One region of the Mycetocola sp. Y444 genome, then DNA from elsewhere that is predicted to be linked to it. Evidence: riboswitches for the same ligand, from Rfam matches in the RefSeq annotation. Region 1 holds a riboswitch; each other region holds the start of a gene.
The links. A riboswitch is a leader RNA that binds a small molecule or an ion and turns the genes downstream of it on or off. The one in region 1 is predicted to bind glycine.
Positions count from the first base shown of each region.

Region 1 (10,257 bases):
CGCGGCGTTGAGCTTCATCGTGCACGAACCGAGCGGGATCATGCCGCGGTCGAGCGCGTAGTCGCGGTCGGCCAGCTGCTTGAGGTACCGCATCATGGCGGTCTCGGAGTGGTGCGTGTTGAACACCGGGTGGGTGAGGTAGTCACTCGAGCGCCGCAGCTCCCCCGGCAGCCGCGTGGACTCGGCGTCACCCGGAGCGGTAATACGCTCCTCACGAGAGAACCCGAACGCGACGACGACAGCGCGGAGATCGGCATCCGTCGTCGTCTCATCGACCGAGATCCCCACAGTTGCGTCATCGACGAGGTGCAGGTTGATGCCGAGCTCACGAGCGCGCTCGATGATCGTCGCAGCCTCGCCCGGCACGTGCACACGCAGCGTGTCGAAGAATGACTCGCTCGCGAGCGTGAGGCCGTAGCTCGTGAGAACCGCGGCGAGGGCGTCCGCCCGACGAGCGGTCTCTGCGGCGATCCGACGGATGCCGACCGGCCCGTGATAGACGGCGTACATCGAGGCCATCACGGCGAGGAGCACCTGTGCCGTGCAGATGTTCGACGTCGCCTTCTCACGGCGGATGTGCTGTTCGCGCGTCTGCAGCGTGAGCCGGTAGGCCGGGTGACCGGCGGCATCCTGGCTGACGCCGACGAGCCGACCCGGCAGCTGCCGTTCGAGCCCCTTGCGCACAGCCATGTAGCCCGCGTGCGGGCCGCCAAAGCCCATCGGCACGCCGAAGCGCTGGGTGGTGCCCACCGCGATGTCCGCACCGAGTTCACCGGGAGAGGTGAGCAGCGCGAGCGCGAGCAGGTCGGCCGCGACGACGGAGAGGCCACCCTTCTCCCTGATCGATGCGAGAACGGATGCCGGGTTCCACACACGTCCTGATGCACCCGGGTACTGCACGAAAACGCCGAAAGCAGCGTCGGGCAGCTCCGCTCCACCGGCAAGGTCGAGCTCGACGAGGTCGATGCCGACCGCCTCGGCCCGGCTCGCGAGGAGCGCCTTGGTCTGCGGGAAGGCATCGGCGTCGACCACGAACACCGTCGAGGTGAGCTTCGAGGCCCGCCGCGCGAGCAGCATGCCCTCGACGACAGCGGTCCCCTCGTCGAGCATCGACGCGTTGGCGGTGTCGAGGCCGGTGAGGTCGGTGACCATGGTCTGGAAGTTGATCAGAGCTTCGAGTCGGCCCTGCGAGATCTCCGGCTGGTACGGCGTGTACGCCGTGTACCAGGACGGATTCTCGAGCACATTGCGCTTGATCACGGCCGGCGTGAGAGTGCCGTAGTAACCGAGCCCGATCATCGAGGTCCGCACCGTATTCGAGCCGGCGAGCTCGCGCAGTTCGGCGAGCGCTTCGCGTTCCGTGGCCGCGGCGGGGATCGACGAACTCGCCAGGTCGGCGACGTGGATGGACTCCGGCAGTGCCGCCTCGACGAGCGCGTCGACGGTGTCGTAGCCGACGGATGCCAGCATGCTCGCCTGCGCAGCGGCATCCGTTCCGATGTGACGCTCAGAGAACAGCTCGCGCATCACTCACCGACCAGCGCTGAGTACTCGTCCCAGCTGAGCAGGTTCGACGGCAGCTCGGTGAAACGCACCCGGATGAGCCAGCCATCGCCGAACGGATCGCTGTTGACGAGTGCCGGGTCGTCGATGACGGCGGCGTTCGCGTCGACCACCGAACCGTTGACCGGCGCGAAGAGCTCGCCGACCGACTTGGTCGACTCGATCTCGCCGACGACGGTTCCCGACGCGAGCGTGCTGTCGACGGCGGGGAGTTCGACGAAGACGACATCGCCGAGCTTGTCTGCGGCGAAGTCAGTGATCCCGACGGTCGCAATGTCACCGTCGATCTCGAGCCATTCGTGTTCCGGGGTGTACTTGAGTGTGGTCTTGTCCGACATGGCTTACTTCTCTCTCCGATAAAACGGCAGTGTGGTGACAGTTGCGGGAATTCGTGTGCCTCGAACGTCGACGGCGAGTTCGGTGCCGGGCGATGCGGCGGCGGGGTCCACGTACGCCATCATGATCGGATGCCCCAGCGTCGGTGACAGCGCACCGCTCGTTACGGTTCCGACCTCTGCATCGCCGGAAACCACCGGGTAGCCGGCACGGCCGGCACGCCTGCCCGCCGCGGTCAGCCCGACGAGCACGCGAGCGTCGTCCGCCGGCCCGGCCTCGACAGCCGCCCGACCGACGAAGTCGCCCTCTTTGGAGAGTGCGACCACCCGGCCGAGAGCGGCCTGTACGGGCAATGTCTCAGTGCCGAGTTCGTGGCCGTACAGCGGCATCCCCGCTTCGAGGCGCAAGGTGTCGCGGCTCGCGAGCCCGGCAGGGACCAGCCCGTGCGCTTCGCCCGCTTCTTCGAGAGCGCGCCACAGCGGCACGGCCGCGTCAGCCCTGAGGTAAAGCTCGAACCCGTCCTCGCCGGTGTAGCCGGTCCGCGCGATGACGAGCGGAACTCCATTGAAAAACCCGTCGGTCGCCCGGTAGTAGCGGAGTTCATCGAGAGGGACACCGAGCTCACTGAAGCCTGTCGTCTGCTCGAGGATCGTCCGCGAGTTCGGGCCCTGGACGGCGATCAACGCGTAGTCGTCGCTCTGGTCGTCGACGGTGACGTCGAACCCGGACGCCCGCTCCGACAGCGCGGCGGCAGCGGCATCCCGGTTGCCCGCGTTGGCGACCACGAGATACGTCGTGTCACCGAGCCGGTAAACCACGACGTCGTCGAGGATGCCGCCTGCCTCGGTGAGCAGGAGGCTGTACTTCGCCTGCAGGACGTCGATCGACGACAGCCGTCCGGCGAGGGCGAAGTCGAGGAATCGGCCGGCATCCCGTCCGTACACGAGGATCTCGGCCATGTGAGAGAGATCGAAGATGCCTGCGGCGTTCCGGACCGCCGCGTGCTCCGCGAGATCGCTGGTGTAGCGCACCGGCATCTGCCAGCCGGCGAAATCGGTGAAGCTCGCTCCGAGCTCGGAATGGACCGCGGCGAGCGGGCTGGTGCGTTCTGGTGCGGGGTCTGACACGAGTTCTCCAGGTGTCGCCGGGGCGACGATCGCAAAAAGCGGCTGCGGCACTCAAGGTGCCTGAGGAACTCCCTCTCTGTCATGGGCCTGAGAGTTTCGCTCGCGCAGCCGTCGATCACGGCTGGCGGCTTTCACCGTCGGCGGAACGCCAGGCGTTCACTTTCCAGAGTGGCCAGTTCGATGCGGTACAGAGACCTGAGAGATTGGCAGGGAGGCTTGCTCCTTCGGTGCCGGGCAAGCCCGGCTCTCCCGCATCGCGTGTGCGGCCCGATATTCGATTTTCGCCCAGCCTACAGTGAGGCGCACTCAGAGTGCTCGGCATCTCAGAGAAAATCTGGCGGGATATTTCTCTTCAGTTCGGGTCATGTTGACACTAAGATGGGTCTAGTTATAGTCATGGTGACTTTAACTGGAAGGATTCGTGATGGCCGCACACGCAGCGCCCGTCCATGTCGCCGTTTCGACGGTGATCTTTGCGCTTCGGCCATCACCGGTCGATGGCCGCATGACCGTGTGGCTCCCCCTCGTGCGGCGCATCCGTGATCCGTTCGTCGGTATGTGGGCTCTCCCGGGCGGACCTCTCGAACCCGACGAGGACCTGGCGGAGTCCGCGGCACGCACCCTCGCTGAGACGACGCTGCTGACTCCGCAGTACCTCGAGCAGCTCTACGCGTTCGGCAACACAGACCGCTCCCCCGGCGAGCGCGTCGTCTCAATCGTCTACTGGGCCCTGGTGCGTTCCGATGAGGCCGACATCGCCGTCGAGACCGAGAACGTTCGCTGGTTCGAGGCTGATTCGGTGCCCGAACTCGCCTTCGACCACAGCCTCATCGTGGAGTACGCGCTGTGGCGGCTCCGCAACAAGCTCGAGTACAGCCACATCGCCTCCGCCTTCCTCGGCGACACCTTCACCCTGTCCGAACTGCGCGAGGTCCACGAGGCCGTGCTGCAGAAGTCACTTGACGCTGCCAACTTCCGGCGCCAGATCGAGGGCTCCGGGCAAGTGGTACCGACCGAGCAGCTTCGGACAGGAGGCCGGCATCGCCCCGCCCGCCTCTATCGATACGCGGCAACAGTGGAGACCAACGGGCCCCTCGGCCGCTCGCGTACCGACCGCTCACAAGGAGCATCATGACCCTCACCGCCTCCGTCGACAGCACGCTCATCGAGATCGCCGCCGGCACTGCGCCCGGCGCCGCGTGCAGCCCCGACCTCGTCCAGAAACCCTGGCTGTTCGACTCCCGGCCGCCGGGTTATGGTCCGGGTTCATCGATGGGCGACCTGATTCCCGTCGGTTCACCGCGCCAGGGTGAACTGCCCGCGTTCTACCGCGAGGCATCCACCGAGGAACTGGACCGTCGCATCCGTTCGGCCAAAGAGACGCTGGGGTCGAAGCTCGTCATTCTCGGGCACTTCTACCAGCGCGACGAGGTCGTCGCGTACGCCGACTACGTCGGCGACTCGTTCCAGCTCGCGAACGCGGCGAAGGCCCGTACGGACGCAGAGGCCATCGTGTTCTGCGGCGTGCACTTCATGGCCGAGACGGCAGACCTGCTCTCGACCACGTCACAGTCGGTCATCCTGCCCAACCTCGCCGCCGGCTGCTCGATGGCCGACATGGCGAACATCGACCAGGTCGAGGAATGCTGGGAGGAGCTCACCGAGCTCTACGGCACCGAACCGGATGCCTCGGGGCGAGTCCCCGTGGTCCCCGTCACCTACATGAACTCCTCGGCTGCGCTCAAGGGATTCTGTGGCCGCAACGGCGGTATCGTCTGCACCTCCTCGAACGCGGAAACCGTGCTCGAGTGGGCGTTCGAACGCGGCCAGCGCGTGCTGTTCTTCCCCGACCAGCACCTCGGGCGCAACACGGCAAAGGCGATGGGCGTTCCGCTCGAGCGGATGCCGATGTGGAACCCGAACAAGCCGTTCGGCGGCAACGACGCGCTCGCGCTCCAGGCTGCCCAGGTCATCCTCTGGCACGGCTTCTGCTCGGTGCACAAGCGCTTCACCGTCGAGCAGATCGAACGGGCCCGCGTCGAGCACCCCGGTGTTCGCGTGATCGTGCACCCGGAGTGCCCGATGCCCGTTGTCGACGCGGCCGACGAATACGGCTCGACCGACTACATCCGCAAGGCGATCGAGGCGGCACCCGCCGGTTCCACGTTCGCGATCGGCACGGAGATCAACCTGGTGCAGCGGCTTGCAGCTGAACACCCCGAGCACACGATCTTCTGCCTCGACCCGGTCGTCTGCCCCTGCTCGACGATGTACCGCATCCACCCGGGCTACCTCGCGTGGGTCCTCGACTCGCTCCTCGAGGGGGTCGTGCTCAACCGGATCACCGTGTCGGACCACGTCGCCGAACCCGCTCGCCTCGCCCTCGAACGGATGCTCGCGGCGAAGCCTCCAGTGCACACGGGAGGCTGATCGTGAAGCGGGTGATCGTCGTCGGGTCCGGAATCGCCGGCCTCACAGCCGCGCTCACGGCGAGCGCCGAACACTCCGTCACCCTGATCACCAAGGGTGCTCTGGGCATGAGCAACACCCGCTTCGCCCAGGGCGGCATCGCGGGCGTGATGTTCGACGACGACAGCGTGAACGCACACATTGCCGACACCCTGGCCGCGGGAGCGGGACTGTGCGACGCGGAAGCCGTCGCCGTGCTCTGCTCGGAAGGCCCCGCGCGCATTCATGAACTCGTCGCGCTCGGGGTGGCGTTCGACAGGCACGAGGGCGAGCTCGCGAAGGGCCGTGAGGCCGCCCACTCCTACCCGAGGGTCCTGCACGCCGGCGGTGACGCCACAGGTGCCGTGATTGAAGCGGCTCTCGTCGATCGCCTTAGGGCCAGCTCCGTCACCGTGCTCGAGCGCGCCTTCCTCCGCGACCTCGTGCTGGAGGACGGCCGGGTCAGCGGCGTCGACCTGCAGGATGCCGACGGCGCCCGGTTCCGGCTCGACGCCGACGCGGTGCTCCTGGCGACGGGCGGCGCCGGCCAGCTGTACCCATACACGACCAACCCGTCGGGTGCCACGGGTGACGGAGCGGCCGCCGCGCTTCGGGCTGGTGCCGTGCTCGCGGACCTCGAGTTCTACCAGTTCCACCCGACGGCCCTCGTCACGGCGGCCAACTTCCTCATCTCAGAGGCGGTGCGGGGCGACGGGGCGGTACTCCGCGATGCGACAGGCACCCGGTTCATGCCGGGCATCCACCCCGCCGCCGAGCTTGCGCCGCGTGATGTCGTCGCGAGGGGCATCGCCGCGACGATGGTACGACAGGAAGGCCGACCGGTCGAGCTGGACGCGACGGCGCTCGGCGCCGACTACCTGGCGGCACGGTTCCCCGGCATCGACGCCGCCGTGCGAGCCGCCGGCATCGACTGGTCTCGCGAGTCTGTTCCCGTAGCGCCCGCCGCCCACTACTGGATGGGCGGCATCGCCACCGACCTCGACGGCCGCACGTCGATCCCCGGCCTGTTCGCCATCGGCGAGGTTGCCCGCACCGGTGTTCACGGCGCGAACCGCCTGGCGTCGAACTCACTGCTCGAGGGCGCGGTGTTCGGACGTCGGGCGGCGTCGGCGGTCACAGGCGACCTCTCCCTCGCCGCGCGCTTCGACGGAGTGCGATCGGCGTCCGAGGCGCGCCCCCGAGCCGACACGGGCTCGCCGGCTGAGCGCGCTCCCGGCGAGGTGCCGCCGTTCTCCCGGGGCGCCCTGCAACAGCTGCTGTGGGCGAGCGCCGGGCTGAATCGGTCGACCGCCGGTCTCGAGCTAGCCTCCCAGATCCTGGAGGGCTGGAGCATGCTCGACCTCCCGAATGCCACCGAGCACGACCTCGAAGACTGCAACCTGCTCGCCCTCGGTCGAGCGCTCGTCACCGCTGCGCTGGCCCGCACCGAGTCCCGCGGCGCCCATACCCGCACGGACTGTCCGGCCACCGACCCCGGCCAGGCCGCGCCCATCCTGCTGACGGATGCCGCTACGACCCGTTCTCCAGTTTCCGAACACTCCCGAGAGGCCCTCCCGTGCTGACCCAGCAACACATCGACCGTGTCGTCGCGCTCGCCCTCGACGAGGACGCCCCGTGGGGCGACCTCACGAGCGAGACGCTCATCCCGGCGTCGGCATCGGCGACAGCGCGGCTTGTCGCCCGAGAACCCGGGGTGTTCAGCGGCGGTGCCGTCTTCGTGGCGGCGTTTCGCCTCACCGACCCCGCCATCGCCGTCGACCTGCTGCTGGCCGATGGCGAGCCGTTCGAGGCGGGCGACGTCCTGGCATCCGTCACCGGTCCCGCGCGCGGCGTGCTGCAGGCCGAGCGCATCGCCCTCAACTTCGTGCAGCGGATGTCAGGAATCGCGACGCAGGCGGCACGGTACGTCCAGCAGGTTGCCGGCACGAAGGCGCGCATCGTCGACACCCGGAAGACGACACCTGGCCTTCGCGCGTTCGAGCGCCACGCCGTCCGCTCCGGCGGTGGTTTCAACCATCGCTTCTCGCTCTCCGACGCCGTGATGGCAAAGGACAACCACCTCGCGGTCCTCACGGCGGGCGGCATCTCCGTCACCGATGCTCTCCTCGACGTTCGTTCCCGCCTGTCGCACACGACCCACCTCGAGGTGGAGGTCGACCGCCTCGATCAAATCGAACCGGTACTCGCCGCCGGTGTCGACACGATCATGCTCGACAACTTCAGCCTCGACGAACTGCGGGAGGGTGTCGCGCTCGTCGCCGGTCGCGCGATCATCGAGGCGTCGGGAAACGTGACCATCGACACCGTGGGCGAAATCGCCCGCACCGGGGTCGACGTGATCTCGTCGGGCGCGCTGACCCACAGCATCCGCTCGCTCGATCTTGGCCTCGACGTCGCACTCTCGGCGGATCCCGATGCTGTACCTCGATAACGCGGCGACGACACCGGTGCGCCGGGAGGTACTCGAGGCCATGTGGCCGTACCTCGCCGCCGAGTTTGGCAACCCATCCAGTGTGCACACCGTCGGCGAGCGCGCGGCAATCGCGCTCGCCGATGCGCGCAGCAGGGTCGCCTCGGTTCTCGGCGTGCGTGCGAGCGAGGTGGTGTTCACCTCCGGCGGCACCGAGGCCGACAACCTCGCGATCAAGGGCATCGCGCTCGGCAACCCGCGCGGCAGGCATCTCGTCACGACGGCGATCGAACATGAGGCCGTACTCGAATCGGTGGATTACCTCCGTCGACTGCACGGCTTCACTGTGTCATTCGCGCCGCTCTCCCCCGACGGCATCGTGACGCCCGAGGCGCTCGAGGGCGTGCTGCGCGATGACACGACGCTCGTCTCGGTGATGTACGCCAACAACGAGATCGGCACGATCCAGGACATCCCCGCGCTCAGTGCCTTCGCCGCGACCCGAGGCATCCCGTTTCACACGGATGCCGTTCAGGCTGCGGGCTGGCTCGACCTGTCAGTTCCCGCCCTCGGCGTGGATGCACTGTCGCTCTCCGGTCACAAAATCGGCGCACCGAAAGGCGTCGGCGTGGTGACCCTGCGAGGTCGGCTGCCCATCGAGCCGCTTGTCCACGGTGGTGGCCAGGAGCGGGCGAGGCGCTCGGGCACCGAGAATGTGGCGGGTGCCGTTGGGCTCGCGACGGCTCTCGAACTGGCCGAGGGTGAGAGAACGGATGCCGCCGCGCGGCTGACAGCGCTGCGCTCGGAGTTCACGTCCCGCGTTCGCGCACTCGTTCCGACGGCTGTGCCGACGGGGCACCCCGTGCAACGCCTGCCCGGCCACGCATCGTTCTGCTTCCCCGGCACCAGCGGAGAGGCGGTGCTTCTCGAGCTGGAACGGCACGGGTTCGTGTCTTCGAGTGGTTCGGCGTGTGCCGCGGGCAGCGACGAACCGTCGCACGTCCTGACAGCGCTCGGAGTGTCGACAGAGGTCGCGCGCACCGCGGTGCGCTTCACGTTTCCGGCATCGATCACGGCCGGGCAACTCGAGGAGGTGGCGCACGCTGTGGCGGCATCCGTTCGATCGGTCACGCGCATCGGAGCTGGCTCGGTGGCAGCCGTGGAATCGCCGAGGGTCTCTTGACAAGGGTGGGCCGGAGCGTACGGTGAGGCCATGGAGAAGCCACAGGAGCCGGGTCGGAGATTCGGCAAAAAGAAGGCTCGTCCGGTCGACGAGAACTACGACCTCAGCAACGAGGAGATCGTGGCTCCCGAGCTCGCCATCCTCAAGAACTGGCTGCCGGCGGCGAACCCGACCGATGGTCAGCCCTACCGTGAGAGCCGGGCACAACGCTCGGCACCGAGGAAGCCGCCGGGGCGCATCTACCCGAAGGCCATCGACTCGGATTCCGGCGACTTCTAGTCCCAGCGGTGGTCAGGGGCTGAGCGAGTGCTCGGTCGACGCCGCAACCCGCTGCTCCAGCGGCGTGCGCCCCCGTCACCTCGTGGGACACTGAGCGGGTGCTCGCTAAACTGCCTCTCCCCGCTGCCCTCGATACCGGCCTGCCGGTAACCCTTCGCCGCGCGACGCGGGAAGACCTCGGAGCGTTGACGGCTCTCCTCGCTGACGATCCGATCAGTGCGGGACGCGGAGATCGAGCCGACGAAACGGATGCCGCCGCGTACGCGGGCGCACTCGGCGAGTTGATCGATGATTCCTCGAACGAGGTCATCGTTGCCGTCGCTTCGGACGACACTGTCATCGCGACCATGCAGCTCACCAGGGTGCCCGGCATGGCCAGGCGCGGTGCAACCCGGTTGCTGGTCGAGGCGGTGCGGGTCGGAAGCGGGTCTCGCTCGAGCGGCATTGGCGGAGCCATGATGCGATGGGTGACCGGTACCGCGGCTCCCGCACTCGGCGCCAGGCTCGTTCAGCTCACTTCCGACAACGCGAGAACCGACGCCCACCGGTTCTACGAACGGCTCGGATTTGTCGGGTCTCATCGCGGTTTCAAGTACCAGGTCGACTGAGTCCGGCTGGGGTTGTCGAGCGCCCGAATACGGGTGCTCGACGTCAAATGCAAGCCCTTGAGCGTCATCGATCGGGCCGCATACCGTGAAGGCATGACAACAGACAGCAGCGATACGACAGGCAACCGTGACGACGAGCTGACGGCGAAAAAGAGTTCGGAACCATCGTCGGCGACCAGCAGCCGCGATGAGGAACCAACCACTCTGACCGGCGAACGCTCGGCGAGCGCCGAGACCGGGAGCGACAACATCCTGCCGACGCCGGAGCCCACCGAGGGTGGC
Region 1 is NZ_JCAIUB010000001.1:433,783-444,039, reverse strand. It holds gene gcvP (aminomethyl-transferring glycine dehydrogenase) at 1-1,527, opposite strand, end outside; gene gcvH (glycine cleavage system protein GcvH) at 1,527-1,901, opposite strand; gene gcvT (glycine cleavage system aminomethyltransferase GcvT) at 1,905-3,026, opposite strand; glycine riboswitch at 3,096-3,198, opposite strand; glycine riboswitch at 3,200-3,288, opposite strand; gene AC1C2M_RS02110 (NUDIX hydrolase) at 3,451-4,161, shown strand; gene nadA (quinolinate synthase NadA) at 4,158-5,456, shown strand; gene nadB (L-aspartate oxidase) at 5,459-7,057, shown strand; gene nadC (carboxylating nicotinate-nucleotide diphosphorylase) at 7,051-7,926, shown strand; gene AC1C2M_RS02090 (cysteine desulfurase family protein) at 7,910-9,088, shown strand; gene AC1C2M_RS02085 (hypothetical protein) at 9,119-9,367, shown strand; gene AC1C2M_RS02080 (GNAT family N-acetyltransferase) at 9,466-9,975, shown strand; gene AC1C2M_RS02075 (hypothetical protein) at 10,069-10,257, shown strand, end outside.

Region 2 (10,257 bases), on a different contig from region 1:
GTGTCACACCAGGGTCAGTGGCACACGCGTCTCCGTCAGCGCTGTAAGCACGCAGTTCAACGACTGGCAAGCGCCGTCGGATGTGAGCCATGCGGTTGCGGCCTCGTTCGCCACGTCAGTTCTGGCCATAACCGACGTGGATGCCGACTGTCGGTTTGATCCTGTTGCCCTCGCGATGCTCGATCTGTTTGAGGCGGGTCGGCTCCTTTCCGGCTCACGCGGTGTGCGATACGAGCAACGCCCGGATCTGAGTTCGGTCGTCGGCTCACAGTTCTATGGCGACGTTCTTGCACTCGAAGTGCGCCTGACCTTCTCGCCGGTTGAGCCCGAACCCACGCCGTCTACCGAGGTGAACGGGCATTCGCCGAAATCGATGCACCTGACGCCGCGTGGGCATCCGGCGCCGGGCGACACAGTGACGATTACGCAACAGGTCACCCTGCGTCCACTCCCGGATTCCGGGTATACGGCGCTCGAACTGGCTGATGACAGCGGAGCGATGCCGGGACTCGTGGTGCATGGGTTCGACGAGATTGCGCTTCGGGATGCTCCGCGCTCCCTGGCGACACGCTTCCGTCTGTCGGGGGAGTCCCCCGCAATTGTCTTCTACCTCGATCCCGGCATGCCAGCCGCGGTGAGGGCCAGTGTGCTTGAGGGCGGCAACTGGTGGCGGTCGGCCTTTGAGGGCATCGGCCTGACCGGCGCATATTCGGTTGAAGAGCTGCCTGCACACGTTGACCCGCGGGATCCTCGGATCAACCTGGTCCTGTGGATCCACCGCGTTGACCGCGGCTGGTCGTACGGGATGACCCAGGTAGACCCGAGGACGGGCGAAATCCTTCGCGGCGTCGTGCGTCTCGGTTCGCAGCGGATCGAGCAGGTGCGCGCAACCGCTGAGGCGGTTCTTGCCCCCTATGCGACGGGGAGGGAATCCGAGGTAGAGCGCCTGGTGGCGGCACGTACACGACAACTCGCGGCCCACGAGATTGGGCACGCACTCGGCTTTGCTCACAACTTCGCGTCCCACCTTCACCCTGTTCCCTCGGTCATGGACTACCCGGCGGCGGCGTTCGCCGTCCGTCCCGATCGAATTGACGTCGACTCGGCCTATGTTTCGGGGCTTGGGCCGTGGGACCACCACATTGTGGCCCGACTCTATGCGCCGGCCGCTGAGACCGCCGGAAGTGATCTGCCGTACGTCACCGACGCTGATTCCCGGTTGGACGAGGCCAGCGACGGCACCGGGGCGACCTGGATCATTCCTGGGGCGCCGCTGGACGCGTTGACAACCATGGAGTCAGTGCGCGCGGTTGCGCTGCAGTCTTTCGGCCCGGGAGTCGTGCCGCCGGGCAGCGACAGCAACGAGATCGAACGCAGATTCACGATTCTCTATTTACTCCACCGGCACCAGGCCGTCGCAGTCGCCAAACTCATTGGCGGCACCACGCGTCGTTATGCCAGTTCGGCCCGAGATGCGCAGTTCCGTGGTGAGAGCAGCGCAGTGGCGCCCGATATTCAACGTCGGGCCCTGAGGGAACTCGCGCGACTCTATTCCCCCGCCTTCCTGTCGATCGAGCCGCGGATTCTTCGCATTCTGGTTGACCCGAGCGCGGGCCGGCTACGGCGGGACGGCGGGATCCAGAGGCGGACCTCCGGTTCCTTCGATGAGGATTCCGCTGTGCGAGTCGGCACAGACCTCATCGTCTCGCTTCTGCTCGCGCCCCAGCGCCTCAATCGGATCCGCCTGCAGGAACGGGATGGTGGCATCGGGCTCTCTGCAGTGGTCGACGTCACGGTCAGAGCGGCGCTTGACACGCTCGATGCCCTGCCAACCGCGGAGCGGTCGGGCGCGTCCGAAGTTATATCGTGGACGATACTTCGTCGATTTGAGTCGACTCTCCGGTCACCGGAACTGCACGAACATGTGCGGATTGCCCTGCTGGAATGCCTTGCCGATCGTCCTGAGTCGCAGCGCGCGAGTGTCAGGCGACGGGTGGCTGCGCTCGAGGACGTCGCCTACGGTCACGACGACGCCCTGCCCGTACTCCCACTTGGCACACCAATTTAGAACGGGCTGTTTCTTACACAAGCGTCTGCGGCCAGCTGGGCGGCAGTTTGTGAGACCCGGTCGATGACCCGCCATCCACGCGAAGTATCGTGCCTGTCACCCACGAGGACTCATCGCTCGCAAGCCAGGCGACGGCGTTGGCGATGTCCAGGGCGCTTCCCGGCCGACCGAGCGGATTTGCGCCGACGATGCTCGAATACTCATCGGTCACGGGATTAACGTCGCTGTCAACGGGGACGAAGCCCGGAGCAACCGCGTTGACGCGAATCCGGTGAGCGCCGAGTTCGAGCGCAGCTGACTTGGTGAGCATGTCGACAGCGGTTTTCGATGTGCTGTACGCCGACGATCCCGGGCGTGAACGCTCGGCCGCCGTTGAGCTGATATTGATGACGGATGCTTCGCGGCCAGCTTCGATCGCCAACCGGGCAAGCGCAACGATCGCGAGCATGGGAGCTCGAACGTTGATGTCCTGCACAGCATCCCATGTGGCGGCATCCAGTTCGAGAAATGGCGTGGACGGGTAGATCCCGGCAACGTTGACGAGAACGTCGACTGGCGATACCGACCAGGCGTCACGGACGACGGTTCCCGGTGCCTCCGGCTCGCGCAGGTCCGCAACGAAGTGTGACACGCGAACCGAGGTTGCATCCCGGATGTCCTGTGCGGCGGCGGCAACCGCTTCAGCTCGATAGTCGACGAGTGAGACGTCGGCGCCCTGCTCGGCGAACCTCCGCGCCGTTGCGAGGCCGAGTCCGCTCGCTGCACCGGTGACGAGAACATGTGAGGGCATCAGCTTTCCTTTGGTGTCGTGTTGCTGGTGAATCGGGCGAGGTCGCCGTGCGTCGTTATCCAGACGTCGGAGTGCGACCTGATGTGGGTCAGGAGGGCATCGAGCATTGCGATGCGCGAGCGATGCCCGATCACGTGGGGGTGCATGGTCAGTTGGAAGACGCCCCCAGCGTTGTACGAGGCGTCGAACTCGGCACGCCAGATCTCGCCGACAGCGACAGGTGGCGTGTACGGCCGAAGCGCGGTAGCCCGGTCCATTCCGAAGTACGGCACGTCGTCGCGAATCCACTCGACGGGGATCTCGACGATTCCGGTGGGGTCGCCGTGTTCGAGCAGCTCATACGGCTCATCGTCGGCCATCAGCGACGAGTCGTATGAGAAACCGAGCTCACGGAGAACACCGAGCGTGTCGGGTGAGAAGTCCCAGGACGGAGTGCGGATCCCCGTCGGGCGCACGCCGGCCTGTGCGGTGAGTACCTCGAGCGCCCTCGTCAGCAGATCGAGTTCGTCGGCGCGGGCGAGAAGCGAGTTACGTTCGTGGATCCAGCCATGCACGCCGACCTCGTGGCCGCGAGCGATATAGCGCGGCACCTCGTCCGGGCGCAGGAGGGCGCACACCGCAGGTACGAAGAACGTTGCGGGGACGGCGTGACGTTCAAGCAGTTCGAGAATGCGGGGCACACCCACGCGGGCACCGAATTCTCCCTGTGACAGGGCTGCCGGTGAGAGGTTCCCGTCTCGCAGGCTCGGCGTTTCGTGATCGGAATCGAAGGAGATCGCGACCACCGACTTCGCGCCATTTGGCCACTCTTGAGCCAGACTCGTGCCGGCACGGACGGCAGTGACAGCCGAGCGCCATCGTGCGTCTTCCCACTGCCAGGGGTGCTGTTCGCTCATCGCTTGGCTCGTCGCGAGAACTGGCCCAGAACTGCGGCGAGTGCAGAACGGATGCCTGTCGGCACGACCGCGTCAGCGTCAGGACCAAAGAGGGCTGAGTGGTTTCCCGGAACGGCATCGCCGCTGTCGAAACGACCGGGAGCATACGCGCCGAACCACCAGAACACCGTGGGGACTCCGATGCTGTCGCCGAGCCAGCCAAAGTCTTCGCTTCCCATCGACTGGGTCCGAAAACCATCGACGTTCTCGGGGCCGAGAGCGGCGGCGAGGTCGGCGACGACCTCTGGCGTTGCCGTTGGATCGTTGTAGTTGCGCGGAAAGCGGTACAACTCGGTGATGGTCGGTTCGTCAGCGCCCGCCGCCGCGGACTCGGCGAGCACAATGCGGCGCACGGATGCGAGCACCTGAGCGCGGATCGTTTCATCGGTTGACCGTATGTTGAGGGTGAACACCGCCTTCGACGGGATGATGTTCTCTTTCAGCCCGGCGTGGAAGGTGCCGACGGTGACGACAGCTGCCGATTGGGGATTGAGTTCGCGCGAGACGACCGTCTGCAGCCGAGTGATTGTGTACGCTGCGACCACGATGGGATCGATGGCGTCTTCGGGACGGGATCCGTGGGCTCCGACGCCGTTGATGGTGACCTCCCATGAATCCGCGAGAGACATCACGTTTCCGGAGCGCAGGGTCGCGGTCCCCGCTGTGGCCGGTGAGAGATGCTGCCCGAGGACGATCTCGGGACGTGGCGCCCTGTCCCACAGGCCGTCTGCGATCATTGCCGCTGAACCCGCTCCGGTCTCTTCGCCCGGTTGGAAAATCAGAACGAGGGTGCCCGACCACAGGTCGGTGTTTTCGGCGAGGAGTTCGCCGGCCGCGATCGCCGACGTGATGTGGGCGTCGTGCCCGCAGGCGTGCATGGTCGGAACGGAGGTGCCATCGGCGAGAACGCCGTGGTCGACACTCGCGTAGTCGAGGCCCGTCAATTCCTCCAGGGGCAGGCCGTCAATGTCGGCCCGGAAGGCAATGGTCGGCCCGTCGCCGTTGCGGATAATGGCGACGACCCCGGTTCCGCCGCAACGAAAGGTCTCCGCGCCCATCGCGCGGGCCCTCTCCTCGATCAGATCGGCGGTTGCATGCTCCTGCATGGACAACTCCGGGTGTGCGTGCAGATGTTTGTAGAGATCGATATAGCTCGCGAGTCGAGCGCCGTCTGGTTCGATGGTGGGGATGTTGGTCACGGGTCAGATCTCACTTTCAAAGGCGGCGGGCACACGTGTAGGATCGCGGCACCCGCTCTGTATCTGACCTGAGAGATTCACGGAAAGGTCGTTCCCGCTTGCACCGTCGGTGTGGACCCATGGGGTTCCACTTTCCAGAGTTCCCGAATTCTGCCTGTCCTTTAGCCTGAGAGCTCTTGGGCGTTTTCCCCTTCGGCGCCGGTTCCAGTCCGGTCTCTCCAGGCGGTATTCATTGGGAGATGTGAAGTTATGAATTTAGTCAATCAGCATAGTGTTTCAGTCCAGTGACGGGTGCGATGCCGTCGGATGTCGGTTATCGGCTCCCGCCGGTTACGACGAGCCTCTCGCCCCGCAGCTCACCGCGCCGCTCCTCGGTGATGAACGCCGAGTTGATCGCATTCGTGGCCAGCGTGTCGAGGTCAGCGGCCGACAAACCGAGCGCCGCTTCGACCTCGCGATAGTTGTCATCGATGTAACCGCCGAAGTACGCGGGATCGTCGGAGTGAATCGAGACGTTGAGCCCGGCATCCAGCATCCGCTTCAACGGGTGCCCGGCGAGATCCGCCACCGCACGCAACCGCACATTCGAGAACGGGCAGATGGTGAGGGGCGTCTGCTCGCTCCGCAGGCGCTCGACCAGCACCGGGTCGTCCAGCGAACGGATGCCGTGATCGATGCGTTCAGCCCCCAACACGTCGAGTGCCTCAAGAACGTACTCCGCCGGGCCCTCTTCGCCAGCGTGCGCAACGGTGCGGAGTCCCAGTTCGCGGGCTCGCTCGAACACGTCGGCGAACAGGTGCGGCGGGTAGCCGACCTCGGCCGAATCGAGTCCGACGCCGAGCAGGTCGCCTGCCCGGTGTGCGGTTGACTCGAGGGTTGCCGCGGCCTCGGTGACCGGGCGGTCACGAAGGAAGCACAGGATGAGTCCGGCTGTCACCCCGAGATCGTGGTGCGCGGCCGCGATGCCGTCGAGCAGCCCATCGATGACGTCGTCGATGGGCACGCCCCTGAGGGTGTGCGTCTGCGGGTCGAAGAAGATCTCGGCGTGAGCGACACCGGCCACAGCTGCCCGCCGGAGGTACGCGAGCATCAGGTCGCGGAAGTCCTCGGGGGTGCGGAGAACCGCACAGCACTCGTAGTACAGGTCAAGGAACGAGGGGAGGTCATCGAACTGCATCAGCTCGCGCAGCGCGGCGACGCTGGCGTAGGGGAGCCGGATGTTGTTTCGGGCCGCGAGGTCGAACACCATTTCTGGTTCGAGGGTGCCTTCGATATGGACGTGCAGTTCGACGAGCGGTTTCATGCCTTGCCTTATTCGGTGGAGCTCTGCCTCAGGGCGGCGAGCCGGGTGGCGACATCGGCGAACGGAAGCCCGTTCACCCGGTCGAGTGTGGTGACGAGGTCCGCGTCGATCGACGCAAACCCCCCAACCGCTCCCGCCATGCCGACGGCCATGGCCCCGATCGTGTCGGTATCGCCACCGAGGTTGGCAGCGAGGAGCGCGCAGCGGTGCGGATCAGCCTGTGCCCTGACAGCGAGGGCAATCGCGGCCGGTACGGACTCCGTGGTTTCCGTACCACTGCCGACAATATTGTAGATGTTCTCGAGAAACGCATCGTCGTCGATGCCCATGCCCGCGAGCGTGATTCCCCATTCGGCGCGTGCGGTCAGTGACGCTCCAGCAACGTCTTCGCCCCGCTGCATCCCTCGATATCCCGCATCGAGAGCTGCTTTCGCCGCGGTCTCGACGGTTGCGGCGACGGCCGAATCTGCCGTGAGCGCCGATGTAATCGCACTGTCGATATAGCCGGCCACCATCGCGGCCCCGGCGATGGCGATGTTGGTCCCGTGGGCAATGCGGCACGACGCCTCGACCTGGTCGACGAGGGCATCCAGGTCTCCACCCCGCATGCCGACGATGCCGATGGGCGCAATCCGCATGGCGGCGCCGTTTGTCGTTCCTGCCACCCCGGTGGCCGTGGCATCCGCACCGTTGCGGAGGGCCGTAATCACCCGGGCGCTTGTCGGTCCGAGGAAGTGCCCTTCTGACGCGCCGACCCGGTCCGCCCAGGCGACGAGGTCCCTGGCGAGCGTGACCACGTCGACGGTTCCGCCGGTCGAGAGCATCGACTCAGCGAGCATCAGCATCTGTTGCGTGTCATCCGTCACCTGTCCCGCCACGAAACCATCCACGACGAAGTGGCCGTCCGGCCCGTCGAGAAACCTGTCGATGCGTCCGAAGTGGTCCTGGATGTGCTTCCGGGACCACAGTTCTCCCGGCATCCCCATCGCATCGCCGAGCGCTACCCCGTAGACGGTCCCGAGCGCGCGGTCGAGCAGGATGGGGTCGAGGGTCGACGGTGTCGACGTCTGGGAGGTCATCTGGAGGGCTCCGGTCTGGGGCAGTTGACGGTGGCGATGCGCGTGATCGGAAGGTCGGGGCGGATGCTTCTCAGCACGGTTTCGGCAGCGGATGTCGCCGAAACGAGCACGCAGGTGGACGGCCCCGCTGTCGCGTGCACGTCGAGGTCGTGAGCGACAGGCTCGGCGGCGAGCCCGGAGGGGCTGAGGAGGTCGGCCAGTTCGGCCAGGATTCCCCGAGACCCGACGGGCAGGCACTCGTGCACTCCCGCTGTCGCGGCGATGCGGAGGGTTTCCGCGAGTGACGGCATCCGTGGGTCGCCGACGACCAGCCGGTGTTCCGGAGCGCTCAGTGGCACACCGACGCAGAGGATGCTGTCGCCGGGCTCGGTGCTGCCGACCGTGAGCGCCGACGCGGTGCCGATGGCGGTGACACCGAAGCCCGTGGCTGTGACCGCCACGTTATCCTCGGTGGACCCCGTGACGCCGGTGTCGGGGTCTAGCCCCAGTTCGCCGGCCAGTGCGCGGAACTCCGCGATCATCTCCAGGCCACCCGCCCCGAGCGAGAGGGAGAGCGTATTGACGATCAGCGATGGTTTCGCGCCGGCGCAGATCAGTTCCAGAAGCGGCACCCGGGCGCCGAAGTGGGCGACTGTCCTGTTCTCGGTGAGAAAAGTGTCTCCGGGCAGTTCACCGATCCCTCCGACCGAATCGCAGGCCACGACGATCGTCGTGTCTCCGGGGCCGGGCAGAAGGGTCAGGTCGCGGAGCCTTCGGGGTACGGATGCCGTCACGCGCTTTCCTGCGTGAACGCCGTGGTAACCCTGCCGGGATCAGCGAGTAACTGGTCTGCCGCGTGGAGAGTCGTGACGTAGTAGAACCGGTCCCCGCGAAGCAGGGTCTCGGCGTATTCGACCGGCTTTCCGCCGGAGTCGAACGTCGTGCGATTGATCAGGAAGACGGCCGTTCCGGATGCACACTCGAGCTGTTCTGCCTCGAATTGATCGAGTGAGGTCGCCCTGAGCGTCTCGGTGGCGTGATCGAGGGTGATTCCCTGCTCGTCGACAAGCAGCCGGAACAGGGACTTATCGGTCATGTCGGTGCCGAGCAGGCTGGCACCGATTGCCGCCGGCATCCATGACACCTCGTAGGTGCTGGCGACGTCGCCGATGTAACGGACGCGCACGAGCCTGATCGTCGACAGGGCATCGTCGGGCACCCCCAATTCGCGTCTGGCGCTCGCGCTGGGGGCGTGGTAGCCCAGCTCAACGACACGGGTTCGGATGGTGTCGACTCCGCCGCCGACTTCATCACTCAGGCCGGAGAGAAGCCGAAGGCTGCCCTGGACCTGGTTCCGTTGGACAAAGGTCCCTGCACCACGGCGACGAGCCACAACGCCGTGGCGTTCGAGGCCTTCGTATGCCTTGCGTACCGTGACGCGGGAGACCCCGAGGGCATCCGCGAGTGAGCGCTCAACCGGCAGCTGGGTGCCATGCGGAAGCTCATCGTTTTGGATAAAGCTCTCGATCGCATCCCGGACCTGTAAGTAGAGTGGCGCGGATCCGCCGAGGTGGCTCCGAACATACCCAACCATGGCCTCGGACATCGATGACTCCCTCCGGTGCAACCACAAGCGTTGTATTGCTCATTGACAAGCCGATTCGCGAAGAACCATGATACCAATATTGCCAATTGGATCTATATCGTACCAACCTGCCTTCGGATTGGATATACCTGTGACTTCCCGCTCCTCCCGTGCGATAGCGACGGCGACCCTGGTTTTTCTCGCCCTCCCGGCCCTCGTCGCGTGTGGCCAGGCGCCCGATAGCGCCGCTCCGGAGGGCGCAGGGGAGTCGGGAGACTTCCTCGCCTGTGCTGTGTCTGGTGCCGGCGGCTGGAACGACAACTCGTTCAATGAGCAGGTTCGCGACGGGCTGGACCGGGCCGAAGCAGAGCTGGGGGTCGCGACCATTGCTTTCGAGGCCGACACCTCGGACGATTTCGCGCCGGGCCTCGACAGCCTCATCGAGCAGGACTGCAACCTGATCTTCAGCGTCGGTTTCGACGCCAACGCGGGAGCAAACGCCGCTGCTGCGGCGAACCCCGACATTAACTTTGTGTCTGTCGATGGTTTCCAGACCGAAGAATCGATTACAAACTTCAAGCCGGTGACGTACCTGATGGACGAGTCGAGCTACCTCGCCGGTTACCTCGCAGCCGCCCAATCGAAGACCCACACGATCGGCACGTTCGGTGCCGTCCAAAACGAATCCGTCACGTCGTTCATGGACGGCTACTACTACGGGGCACAGGCATGGGCGGAGGAGAACCAGACCCCGACGAAGGTCGCCGGGTGGGACGCCGAAGAGCAGGTCGGTACCTTCGTCGGTGACTTCGTGAACCAGGTGCAGGCGAAGTCGATCTCTCAGGTGCAGATCGATCAGGGTGCAGATGTACTGTTCCCTGTCGCAGGCCCGCTCTTCGTGGCTGCGGCTGAGGCGATCCGTGACAACGGAAACAGCGCAATGCTGATCGGTGTCGATTCCGATATCTCCGTCACCGCACCCGACTTTGCTGACATTGCGCTGACGAGCGTTGAGAAACGGATGACGAACGCGGTCGTCTCGATCATCGATGAGGCGAGCACCGGCGAATTCGACCCGACGCCGTATGTGGGAGACCTCGACAACGAGGCGACGGGCCTCGCCGGATTCGGCGAATTCGAGGCAGAGATTCCGGACGAGCTCGAGGCGCGGCTGGACGAGCTCCGCATATCCATCATCAACGGGAACGTAAAGACCCGGGGCTGAGCACTGGCCGCGGTTGCGGCTGGCTCAGTCGCGCGTCTATTGCGGCCCCAACTCGATGTCATTCGGTGTGCCGGTTGCACGGCGGATGGGGAAG
Region 2 is NZ_JCAIUB010000002.1:110,919-121,175, forward strand. It holds gene AC1C2M_RS07305 (zinc-dependent metalloprotease) at 1-2,068, shown strand, start outside; gene AC1C2M_RS07310 (SDR family NAD(P)-dependent oxidoreductase) at 2,082-2,858, opposite strand; gene AC1C2M_RS07315 (polysaccharide deacetylase family protein) at 2,858-3,754, opposite strand; gene AC1C2M_RS07320 (amidohydrolase) at 3,751-4,992, opposite strand; glycine riboswitch at 5,137-5,224, opposite strand; gene AC1C2M_RS07325 (adenosine deaminase) at 5,306-6,295, opposite strand; gene AC1C2M_RS07330 (ADP-ribosylglycohydrolase family protein) at 6,304-7,374, opposite strand; gene AC1C2M_RS07335 (hypothetical protein) at 7,371-8,147, opposite strand; gene AC1C2M_RS07340 (GntR family transcriptional regulator) at 8,144-8,959, opposite strand; gene AC1C2M_RS07345 (BMP family lipoprotein) at 9,090-10,163, shown strand.
Region 2: another riboswitch for glycine. It lies ahead of AC1C2M_RS07320 (amidohydrolase); the one in region 1 lies ahead of gcvT (glycine cleavage system aminomethyltransferase GcvT).

Region 3 (10,257 bases), on a different contig from region 1:
CTTGTCGGGAATGCGCATGAGTCCGAGGACCACGTTGGGGGCGACGATTTCGGTGTTCGGCAGGGTAAAGGTCTTCACGGTGATTCCTTTCGCAGACGCGGCAACTCCGACGGTGACGCATGCCTACCTAACCACTCACCGGGGCAAAGAGTCCACCACGGCGGCACCCTTCACACGGGGCACGCAGCTGTGTACAGTGTCCGCATCAGTGGGGTCGCCGACGGGCGGGCTGCATCGCCGTGACGAGCGCCATCTCTCGAAGGGGGAGCCGTGCCCAATCCCGTCGTGCACTTCGAGATCATCGGTCGGAACCCGGGTGCTTTGCGACGGTTCTATTCCGTTTTGTTCGGCTGGACTGCCGACACCGATTCGCCCGTTGCCCCGGAAATCTCGGAGGCGGGCGAGTACGGGTTCGTCAGTGACGCGGCCGGGGGTCCCATTGCGGGCGGCATCGGAGGCGGGCACGAGTTCGCGCCGCACGCTCTCTTCTACGTTGGGGTGGACGATGTGGAAGACGCGCTCGTGCGTGCCGAGCGGCTGGGTGGCACTCGAGTGCTCGGTCCAGCGCGCAATCCCAGCGGCGCGCTCGTGGTCGGCCATTTCGCCGATCCGGAGGGCAATCTGATTGGTGTTGCTGGTCCGAGGTAGCGTCCTCGTTACAGCGGTTCTGTCAGAGATTGACAGTCAGAATGGCGTACCACAACATGGTGTGCGACTAGCGCATAGTGTGCGACACACACTATGGTGTGAGCATGGACGACGACCTCTTGAGCGGACACCTGCAGGAACTGCGGCGGGGCACGATCGTGGTGGCCTGCCTGTCCGTGCTGAAGCGACCCGGATACGGCTACGGCCTCCTTGAAGCTCTCGAGCAAGCGGGGTTTGCCGTCGAGGCAAACACGCTGTACCCGCTCCTGCGCCGCCTCGAGAAGCAGGGACTGCTGACCAGTTCCTGGGACACGGACGAGGCGAGGCCCCGCAAGTTTTACACCACCAGTGAGAAGGGCAGCGAACTGCTCGACCTGCTCCTCGCGGAGTGGGATGACCTTCACTCCTCCATTCACCAGCTCAACGAAGGACGATCATGACGACTCTCACCGACCGCTACGTCTTCGCCGCCCTTAAGTCCATCCCCGAAGAGAAGCGCGACGATATCGATCGTGAACTGCGCGGATCAATAACGGATGCCGTCGAGGCGCGGATTGAGAATGGCCAGGCGCCTGCCGAAGCGGAGAGCACGGTGCTCACGGAGTTTGGTGACCCTCGTCAGCTGGCCGCACGCTACGCCGAGCAGCCGCTGTACCTGATCGGACCCGATCTCTACCTCTCGTGGGTGCGCGTTCTGAAGCTCCTCCTCTGGATCGTGGGCGCGACATCCTTCGTTGGTGTGCTTGTCGTTCGGATGGTCATCGAGCCGGAAGATCCAATCACCGCCTTCAGCGCCGCTCTCAGCGCAAGCATCGGTCTGCTGATTCAGGTGGCGTTCTGGGTGACCCTCGTGTTCGCAATTCTGCAACGCACGGGTGCCCGCCGCAGCTCCCTCGGGCTCCGGGCGTGGGTTCCTGAGATGCTTCCGCCGGTCGAGCGACGCAATCAGGTCTCGCTCGCTGACACGATCGCGACGGTAATTCTCCTTGCCTTCTTCATCGGCCTGCTCCTCTGGCAGCGGGTCGGATCTCTGCTCTATCTGGAGGGAAAACCGGTTCTGGTTTTGCAGGAGCACCTGTCGAATTTTTGGCTGCCGTACCTGATCGCTGTGCTGGTTCTCGAGGCCGTCTTCGCCGTGGTGCTCTTCGCGGTTGGGCGCTGGACGCACGCGCTCGCTGCTGTGAACCTCGGCGCCGGCCTGCTGTTCATGATTCCTGCACTCTGGTTGCTCACGACCGACCAGGTCTTCGACTGGTCGTTCCTGTCGAGCGTCGACTGGAATGCCGACACCGCCAGGTGGATCTCGGGCATCACCGCCGCGGCGGTTGTGGTAACCGGCCTGTGGGATGTTGCGAGCGGCTTCCTGAAAGCGTCGAGAAGCAACGCGCAGGTCGTCTCGCCTCGGTAAGAGGCATGCTCGCGGAAATGCCGCCACGGTCCCGGAGGAATCACCCCGGTTCCGGAGGTGCCATTGGAGTCCCGGAGGTGCCATTGGAGCCCCGGGAGGAAAAACCGGGCGGCCAGCCCGCTGTCGCGCTTCGCCCCGGCGAATCTCCTCCCGAAAAGCCGCCACTGCCCCTGATCCCGGGCACCAAAGTCGGTGCCGGATGCCGCGGTCAGAGCCTGAAGCTCGGTCAACGCCGATGTCAGTGGTTGGGTGTGTAGTTAAGTCATGAACATCCCGGTCAGCAGCCCGATCCGACACCGTTCGGGGTCGCGTTTGAACGCCCGGGATGGTGCCGGTGCGAGGCCCCAATGTGGCAGTTCCAATGTCAGTGGTTGGGTGTGTACTGAACTCATGAACATCCCGGTCAGCAGCCCGATCCGACACCGTTCAGGGTCGCGTTCGAACGCCTGGGCGGATGCTGCTGCAAAGCCTCCAGTGCGGCGGTTTCAATGTCAGTGGTTGGGTGTGTACTGAAGTCATGAACATCCCGGTCAGCAGCCCGATTCGTCACCGTTCTGGTCTGGCGGAGTCCGGTCTGGCCGCACTTCTCGCCGTTGTTGTGTTGGCTGGTGGGGGTGTGCGGGTGTCATGAGTTTCGCGGTGAGCGACTTTCCGCCGGCGTCGGTTCCGGAGGGTGAGAGTGCGCTCACCGGGCTGCTCACCCACCTGGGGCAGGTGGTCGATGTTCTCGACCTGGATCATCTGGACCGGTTGACCGGGGAACAGCTGTTGACCCAGTTGGGTCAGGTCGCCGGGGTGGTGCGTGCCGGGGAAGCGGTCCTCGCGGCGTTGAGTGCCGAGGTCGCGGACCGGTCAGACCCGGCCCGTGGCAACGAGGGGTTGGCGGTGAAGCACAACTACCAGCGTCCGTCGCACCTGATCGAGGTGATCACCGGGGTGTCCTCTGCGGCCGCATCCCGGCTCATCCGGGTGGGGCAGCGCACCTGCCGGCGCCTCACTGACGCTGGGTTCCCGTTGCCGCCGTTGTTCCCCGTGGTCGGGGACGCGTTCCGTCAGGGTTTGATCGGGGTGGAAACCGCCGAAGCCATCACCCGGGAACTCTCGCTGGCCGCGCCCCGTGCCGAGGTGGAACACCTCGCGATTGCTGAACGCACCCTGGTCAGTGAGGCGGTCGGTGCGGGCTGGCGCGGCGGCTTACCGATGTCCGCCGATCTGGTGGGGATTCAGGCTCGGCAGTGGCGGGACCGGTTGGATGAAGACGGGATCGAACCCAATACCGACAAAGCGTTCCAGAAACGCGATTTCTGGATCGCCCGTGCCGCGAAGGACGGGTTGGTGAAGTTCGGAGGGCAGGTCACCGTTGATGTCGGCGCGAAACTCCACGCCCTGCTCGATGCTGTGCTGAGCCCGAAGACCGCGGACCGGTACGGCCCCACGGCCACTGATGCTGGCGAGGTAACTGGCGGTGGTGCTGGTGGCACCGGAACCGATGACGCGGGGCCTTCGGATCCGGTGCGTCGCCGGTGGCCGGCACCAATCCGGACACCGGTGACGCGGCGCAAGGCACCAACGCCAGTCCCGGTGCGGAGTTCAGCGAACCGGTCCGGGCCCGGCGGACCGCGGGGCAGCAACGCGCTGACGTGTTCGCCGCGATGATCGACGCCCTCGCCCGCTCCGGGGACGCACCATCAGTGACCGGCGCAGCACCGACCGTCGTGGTGACGGTCAACGCGGACGTGATCGACTCCAAGACCGGTACCGGCCAGATCGTGGGAGTGAACGCACCGGTGGCGGCGTCAACGATCAGCCAGGTTCTCTGTGATGCGAGCATCATCCCGGTGTTCATCGACCCCGACGGCACGGTTGTTGCCCTCGGTAATGATCAGCGCGGGTTCAACCGGACGCAGCGAATGGGCATGATCGCCCGCGACGGACCCACCTGTGCGATGCCGGACTGTCAGATCCCGGCCACCCGCTGCGAAGCCCACCACATCATCCCGTACTCCGAAGGTGGGCCCACCCATCTCGATAACGGAGTCTTGTTCTGCTGGTTCCACCACCGGATGGTCGACACCGGAGTGTTCACCGTCACGATGGTGAACGGCAAACCCAAGGTCACCATCGCCGAATGGATCCGCCGCAAGCCATACTTCCGGTAAACCGTGCCACCATCCCCGATGTCCAGGGGCAGGAACGCGACAGCCCGGGTGCGGTCGGGGCAGTGTCCGTCCGTCGGTCAGCGCCTCCTGAGGCGCTCACCGATGTGGATTAATTCCCCCTGACAGAGCACGCCCGCCAGAAGAAGTTATTAGCGCTGGGTTTGGTGCGGACCTAGTATGGATGTGTAGCTGATTCCCCCGGACCCTGGGACGTGCAAACCGACGATTTCAGGAGATTTCTATGGGTACTTTTACGTACGACGGCGGCACCCCTATCGAGTTTGAAGACCGCACGCTAGCGCATCTTCAAATAGTGATCGGTGCCAAATTACGCCGAGGCGAGTCGTGTTACTTCAGCTGGCCAGTCCCGGAGGGTGGACGAACGACCATCTGGATGCATCCCACTCTCTCGTTGCGATATGACTACACCGCCAACGAAACGCCGGCGCTGAATCGAGCATGGGTTGAGCTGCTGACTCAGTCTTCATTTGGCCCAGCGGGGCTTGTTCTTCTAGCGGAGCCCGAAGCCATCGACGAATCAGGGCACCAGAAAGCTCCCGAGGGCGATCAAAAAGCCTCCAACGGTGACCGTGATGCTCGCGTCAGAGTTCCAGTGGCGAGTCGTTAAGACAAATCTCGGGCCGCTCAAGCGGCGGTCGTTCCATCTCTCTCCGCCCACGCTCGCTCCAGCGCGTTGGTGATGGCCGCCGCGCTCTGGACGCCTTCAACGCCGTATCTGCCGTCGATGACGAAGAAGGGAACACTGTTGATCCCGTAGGACCGGGCTCGGGCTTCATCAGCGCGGACCGCGTCCAGGTATTCGTTGGACTCCAGCGAACGGATGGCGTCCACAGCGTCGAGGCCGAGCTCCCCGGCGATCCGGCCGAGTTCTTCGATGTCGGAGATATTGCGGCCTTGGGTGAAGTAGGCGGCAAACAGGGCCTCCTCTGTCCGAAGCTGCTTGCCCCGCGCTTTGCCGTAGTGGATGAGCTGGTGCGCGAGCGACGTGTTCGTGAGCAGCGCGGTGTCGAAGTGCAGGTCGAGGCCGACGGCGCGAGCCCGGGTGGTGATCCGGGACAGGAGCGCGCTGGCACTGTTTGGACTCATCCCTTTAGTCATAACGTTGAAGTCGAATACGGACTGCGTGTGCCCGATAGCGATGTCCGGCTCGAGTTCAAAACTGTGGAACTCGATGTCGATGTCGCGGGCCTCGCCCGGCTCAGCGGCACCGAAGATTCGTGCAGCCTCTTCCAGCCGTCGCTTTCCGATGTAGCACCATGGGCACATCACATCGGCCCACACATCTACTTTGAGGCGATAACCTCGGCGCGGCTCAGTGGTTTCCGGGCTGAGCCCGGTCTGCTCATTCATGGGACACATCTCCTGTTCGGGTTGGCGGCGCTGTCCGCGGAGGCGCACGCGCCGGGGGATTATGGGCCCGGGGTCACCGGGCTGTGGGATGCGCGTCGGGTGCCAGCAGTCAGGAAGTGATGCGCTCGGCGCGCTGGAGATTGCGCATGAGTTCGTCGCGGCTCTGCCCGTCGACGTGGTGGCGCCACATCGGTGTGCCGGGCGCGCTGCGCCACGATTCGCTCAGCGGGCTGTTGTCGACCGCGTCGAACCCGAGGTCGTCGTAGAAGCGAGTCACCAGCTCGACAGCTTCCGGGTAGTTGCTCGAGACCACCAGCGCCTTGCGGTCGGGTGCGCCCGCTGGCCTCGCCAGCCGGAGTATCGCCGGGAGTGCATCGCTCGAAACACGGATCAGGTGGCGCTCGTGAAACTGGATGTGAGTAAAAGCCTTCGTGACCATTGACTCGGGCAATTGTTCCTGCCGCAACTCATGAATCGTCTTTCGTCCCGAAGTCACCTCGGGAAAGTTACCGTCGCGCCAGGGCATGTAGTTGTTGTTGTCGATCACGACCTTCCCCGCCAGTTCCGCGACGGGCAGCGTGTCGGTCGGCGTGTACCGGAAGGCGGCAACGGCGAAGTCCGCCGCAGCGGCAGCATCCGCGGCTGACGCCGCACGCGCCATCGGACCCAGCGCTCTGACGAGGCCCCTCAGCGTCTCCGGGCCACGGGAATTGGCGATGACGATCTCATAACCCGCAGCAATCGCCGCGCGGGCGAGAGTGCTTCCCGCCTGGCCGGCGCCCAGAATACCGATTGTGGTCATGAGCGGCTCTCCTCGTGCTGTCGTCGTGAACCTCTCTGCGGCTCACGACGTCAGCCTAAGTCGCTTCAACGAAAACACTCGGGGCCCTGTCATACCCCCGGTTTCACGGGCACTGCCTGGGAAAGCTGCGGAGCCAGCCCTGCCGACGGCGATTACTGGATCAAATTAATAGAGGCGTCGGACCCTTGACACCCTGTCGAAACAAACACCTGCTTTGCTAGGGTGAATCAATTCAACATCTCCTCATGAATTTTGCCTGGAGAGACCGGACTGGAACCGGCGCCGAAGGGGAAAACGCCCAAGAACTCTCAGGCTAAAGGACAGGCAAGATTCGGGAACTCTGGAAAGTGGAACCCAATGGTTCCACACCGACGGTGCAAGCGGGAACGATCTTTCCGTGAATCTCTCAGGTCAAATACAGAGCGGGTACCGCAGCCGTTATAGCTGCGAATTAATTCTTGAGTCGAATTCAATTCTCGTCCGTTTCGGCACACAAATGCTCCGGCCGTGCAATTGAAACCGCGACTCCAGATCCAGGAGACACCATGTTCATCTCACCATCTCGCTCTACGCCCGTGAAGCGGACCGCGATTGTCATTTCCTCCGTCGCCGCCGTTTCATTCCTTGCGGCATGCTCGACCGGAGATGGGGAATCGAGCGCTCCCGAAACAGGCGGCTCGATTGCGATCGCGATATCCACCGACCCGTCGAGTTTCGATCCCGTTCTGGCTGCGGGGCAGCACACTTTCCAGGTCGACAGTTTCCTCTACGACACGCTCATCCGTCGCGACGATGATTCCGCTCTGGTTGGAGGGCTCGCAACCGAGTGGGAGGTCGAGTCAGCCAGTGAGTACCTGTTCACGATTCGCGACGATGCGACGTGTTCCGATGGTTCACCGATAACCCCAACCGTGGTCGCAGATTCGCTGTCCTATCTCGCCAATCCCGAGACGGGTTCAACCTGGAAAGCGCTCGTCTTTGGGCAGGGCGACGCCACGATCACTCCGGACGACGAGGCCGGTACCGTTCGGGTGTCGCTGTCGCAGCCGTTCACGAACCTCGAGTCGGGCCTTACCGCGTCGCAGACCGGCATCATTTGTCCGGAGGGTCTCGCTGACCTCGAAGGCCTGGCCGCTGGAAGTGTCGAGGGCGCATTCTCCGGTCCGTACACGATCAGCGAATCGAATGCCGGCATTGGCTACACGCTCGCACTGCGGGAGGACTACGACGCTTGGCCCAAGCTGAGCAAACCGCTCGAAGGGGTGCCAGCAGACACGATCGAGCTCACACTGTCGAGCGACGAATCCACAATGGCAAACCAGATCATGAGCGGGGATCTCGATTTCGCGCAGCTCGCCGACTACAACACGATCGAACGGTTCGCGAGCGATGACAGCTACCACAAGGTAGAGGTCACGGGCTATACGACGTACGTCATTTTCAACCAGCGCGAGGGCAGGGTTTTCGCGGACAACCCCGAAGCTCGCCAGGCTGTCGCCCGTGCGATTGACCAGGATGCCTTCAACACCGTGTTCTCAAACGGAAACAGCGAGGTGCTGACCTCGATAGTGCCGTCGAGCTTCGCCTGCGTGAATACCGATGAGTCATTGCTGGAGGAACATGACCCGGATGCTGCGGCTGAGGTCCTGAGCAACGTGGATGGCATCAAGATGCTGGGAAACACCGCGAACTCGAGCTTCACCAACGGAGCAGATTACCTCTATGAGGTGGTGACAGCAGCCGGTGCCGGCGTGGATCTTTCGATGGCCGACAATGCCACCTTCTGGAGCACGCTCGCGAACGGCGAATCCGACTGGGACATGGTGTTCATCGGGGACGCCAACACGGTTCAGGTCATCAGCGCTTCTCTCGACCGGGTGACCGGGCCGAGCGTTGAAGAGGGCGGCCGCAACTACTCCGGCTCCTCGAACCCGGACGGCGAAGCAGCGCTCGTTGCCGGGCTGTCCGAGATCGATGAGGACGTTCGCTGCGACGCCTTCCAGACCGCTCAGGAATCACTCTTCGAACGCGACGATGTTGTGCCCCTCGTTGGTGGCACAACGACGACGGTGACCAGCCCCAACGTAACGGTGCGTGCTTTCGGTGATTACCTCGACTACGCCACAGTGCGCGTCATCGCCGAATAGACACCGAGCGTTCTGAAAGAAAGCGAACCTGTGACTGAACCAATAATCACAGCCGGAACGGGCACTTCCACGGAAGTGCCCGTTCCGGGCGGGCCCGAAGAATCGGCGAAGACGGTATCACCGTGGGTCGCCTTCGGCGTGAAGCGCTTCATGGGCCTGTTGGGCACCATAGTGATGGCGATCGTGGCCACCTTCCTCATCGTTCCCCTCATCCCCGGCGATCCGGCTGTCAGCGCGGCTGGACCCGATGCATCGGCCGAGCGGATCGAGCAGGTGAGGTCCGAACTCGGTCTTGACAGGCCACTCTTTGAACAGTTTGTCTCCTACGTCGCCGGCATTGCGCAGGGCGATCTGGGCCATTCGTTCTCGCTCAACGCCCCGGTCACCGAGGTGATCGCGAACCGTCTGCCGTTTACCGCAGGAATCTCCGTACTGTCTCTGGTGATCGTGCTGGTCTGCGCAATTCCCATTGGGATGGTGGTCGGTGTGTTGGCGCGGAACGGCCGGCGTCAGTGGCTCGACACGTCATTCGGGTACGTCACCGCGTTCCTGTCAGCGATCCCGCCATACGTGATGGCGACGCTGCTTGTGTTGCTCTTCGCCGTCTCCCTGCAGGTCCTTCCACCCGCGTACTCGCGCAACAATCTGGCAGCCTCTCTCGTACTGCCAGTCCTGGCGCTCAGCATTCGGTCTATTTGCTCGATCGCTCGCGTCGTGCGCCGCGAAACCGCTGTCGTCCTCGAGCAGGACTACATGAGAACCGCGCGGGGCTGGCGGCTTGGCGGGCTGCGTCTCTACGCGAAATACGCGCTGCCAAATCTCCTGACGAGCACACTAACGCTCAGTGGAATCATTCTCGTGAGCATGCTCGGTGGGGCAATCACTGTCGAGACCGTATTCAACCTGCCAGGACTCGGACTGGGCGTCGTGAACGCCGTTGCCACCAAGGACTACCCGCTCATCCAGGGAATCGTGCTCGTTCTCGCCATCCTGGCGTCGGTGCTCACCCTGCTCGTCGACATCGCTCTCGGCATCATTGATCCCCGAACCCGCGGAGGGAAGAATGACTAAGTTATCTGCCGCTGACCGCGCGGTTGTTGCCGGGGTGGGTAAACGTGGCCCATCGAGCTTTCGCTGGACTCCCGGCCTCATAGGAGGTCTGGGTCTTTTCGCTGTTGTCGTGGCCATTGCCATCATCGCACCGATGACAATGTCAACAGCTGCGAGCGAGGTTACGAACCAGACAAACCTTCCGGCGTCAGGCGAGCACCCTCTGGGGACCGACAGCTTCGGCCGTGACCTGCTGGCGCGGGCACTTGTCGCCACCCAGTTGAGCCTCATCATGACCCTGCTCGCCACGGCGATTTCCGTTGTGGCCGGCGTCCTCATCGGTACGTCGATCTGGATCGCACCCCGCCGGGTTCGTGAGGCGTCACTGAGGGTTCTCGAGACCGTCGTCTCATACCCGGAATTGCTCGTCGCCATTGTCATTGCCGCTATCCTCGGGTCAGGTTCGTGGCAGCTTGTTTTGGCCATCGGAATTGCGAACATCCCGTCGATCGCGCGATTGACGGCCAACCTCGCAGCATCCGTTTATCAACGCGACTTCGTTGTGACCGCGAGACTTCTCGGTGTCCCCAACCGGCTCATCATCACCAAGCATCTTCTGCCGAACATGGCGGAACCCCTTTTGATTCAGGTGGCGTCCAGCTTCTCGGTCGG
Region 3 is NZ_JCAIUB010000002.1:98,658-108,914, forward strand. It holds gene AC1C2M_RS07240 (aldo/keto reductase) at 1-78, opposite strand, end outside; gene AC1C2M_RS07245 (VOC family protein) at 271-648, shown strand; gene AC1C2M_RS07250 (PadR family transcriptional regulator) at 753-1,088, shown strand; gene AC1C2M_RS07255 (permease prefix domain 1-containing protein) at 1,085-2,056, shown strand; gene AC1C2M_RS07260 (DUF222 domain-containing protein) at 2,696-3,712, shown strand; gene AC1C2M_RS07265 (HNH endonuclease signature motif containing protein) at 3,697-4,215, shown strand; gene AC1C2M_RS07270 (DUF7882 family protein) at 4,457-4,843, shown strand; gene AC1C2M_RS07275 (DsbA family oxidoreductase) at 4,861-5,586, opposite strand; gene AC1C2M_RS07280 (NADPH-dependent F420 reductase) at 5,696-6,388, opposite strand; glycine riboswitch at 6,635-6,722, shown strand; gene AC1C2M_RS07285 (ABC transporter substrate-binding protein) at 6,934-8,535, shown strand; gene AC1C2M_RS07290 (ABC transporter permease) at 8,566-9,606, shown strand; gene AC1C2M_RS07295 (dipeptide/oligopeptide/nickel ABC transporter permease/ATP-binding protein) at 9,599-10,257, shown strand, end outside.
Region 3: another riboswitch for glycine. It lies ahead of AC1C2M_RS07285 (ABC transporter substrate-binding protein); the one in region 1 lies ahead of gcvT (glycine cleavage system aminomethyltransferase GcvT).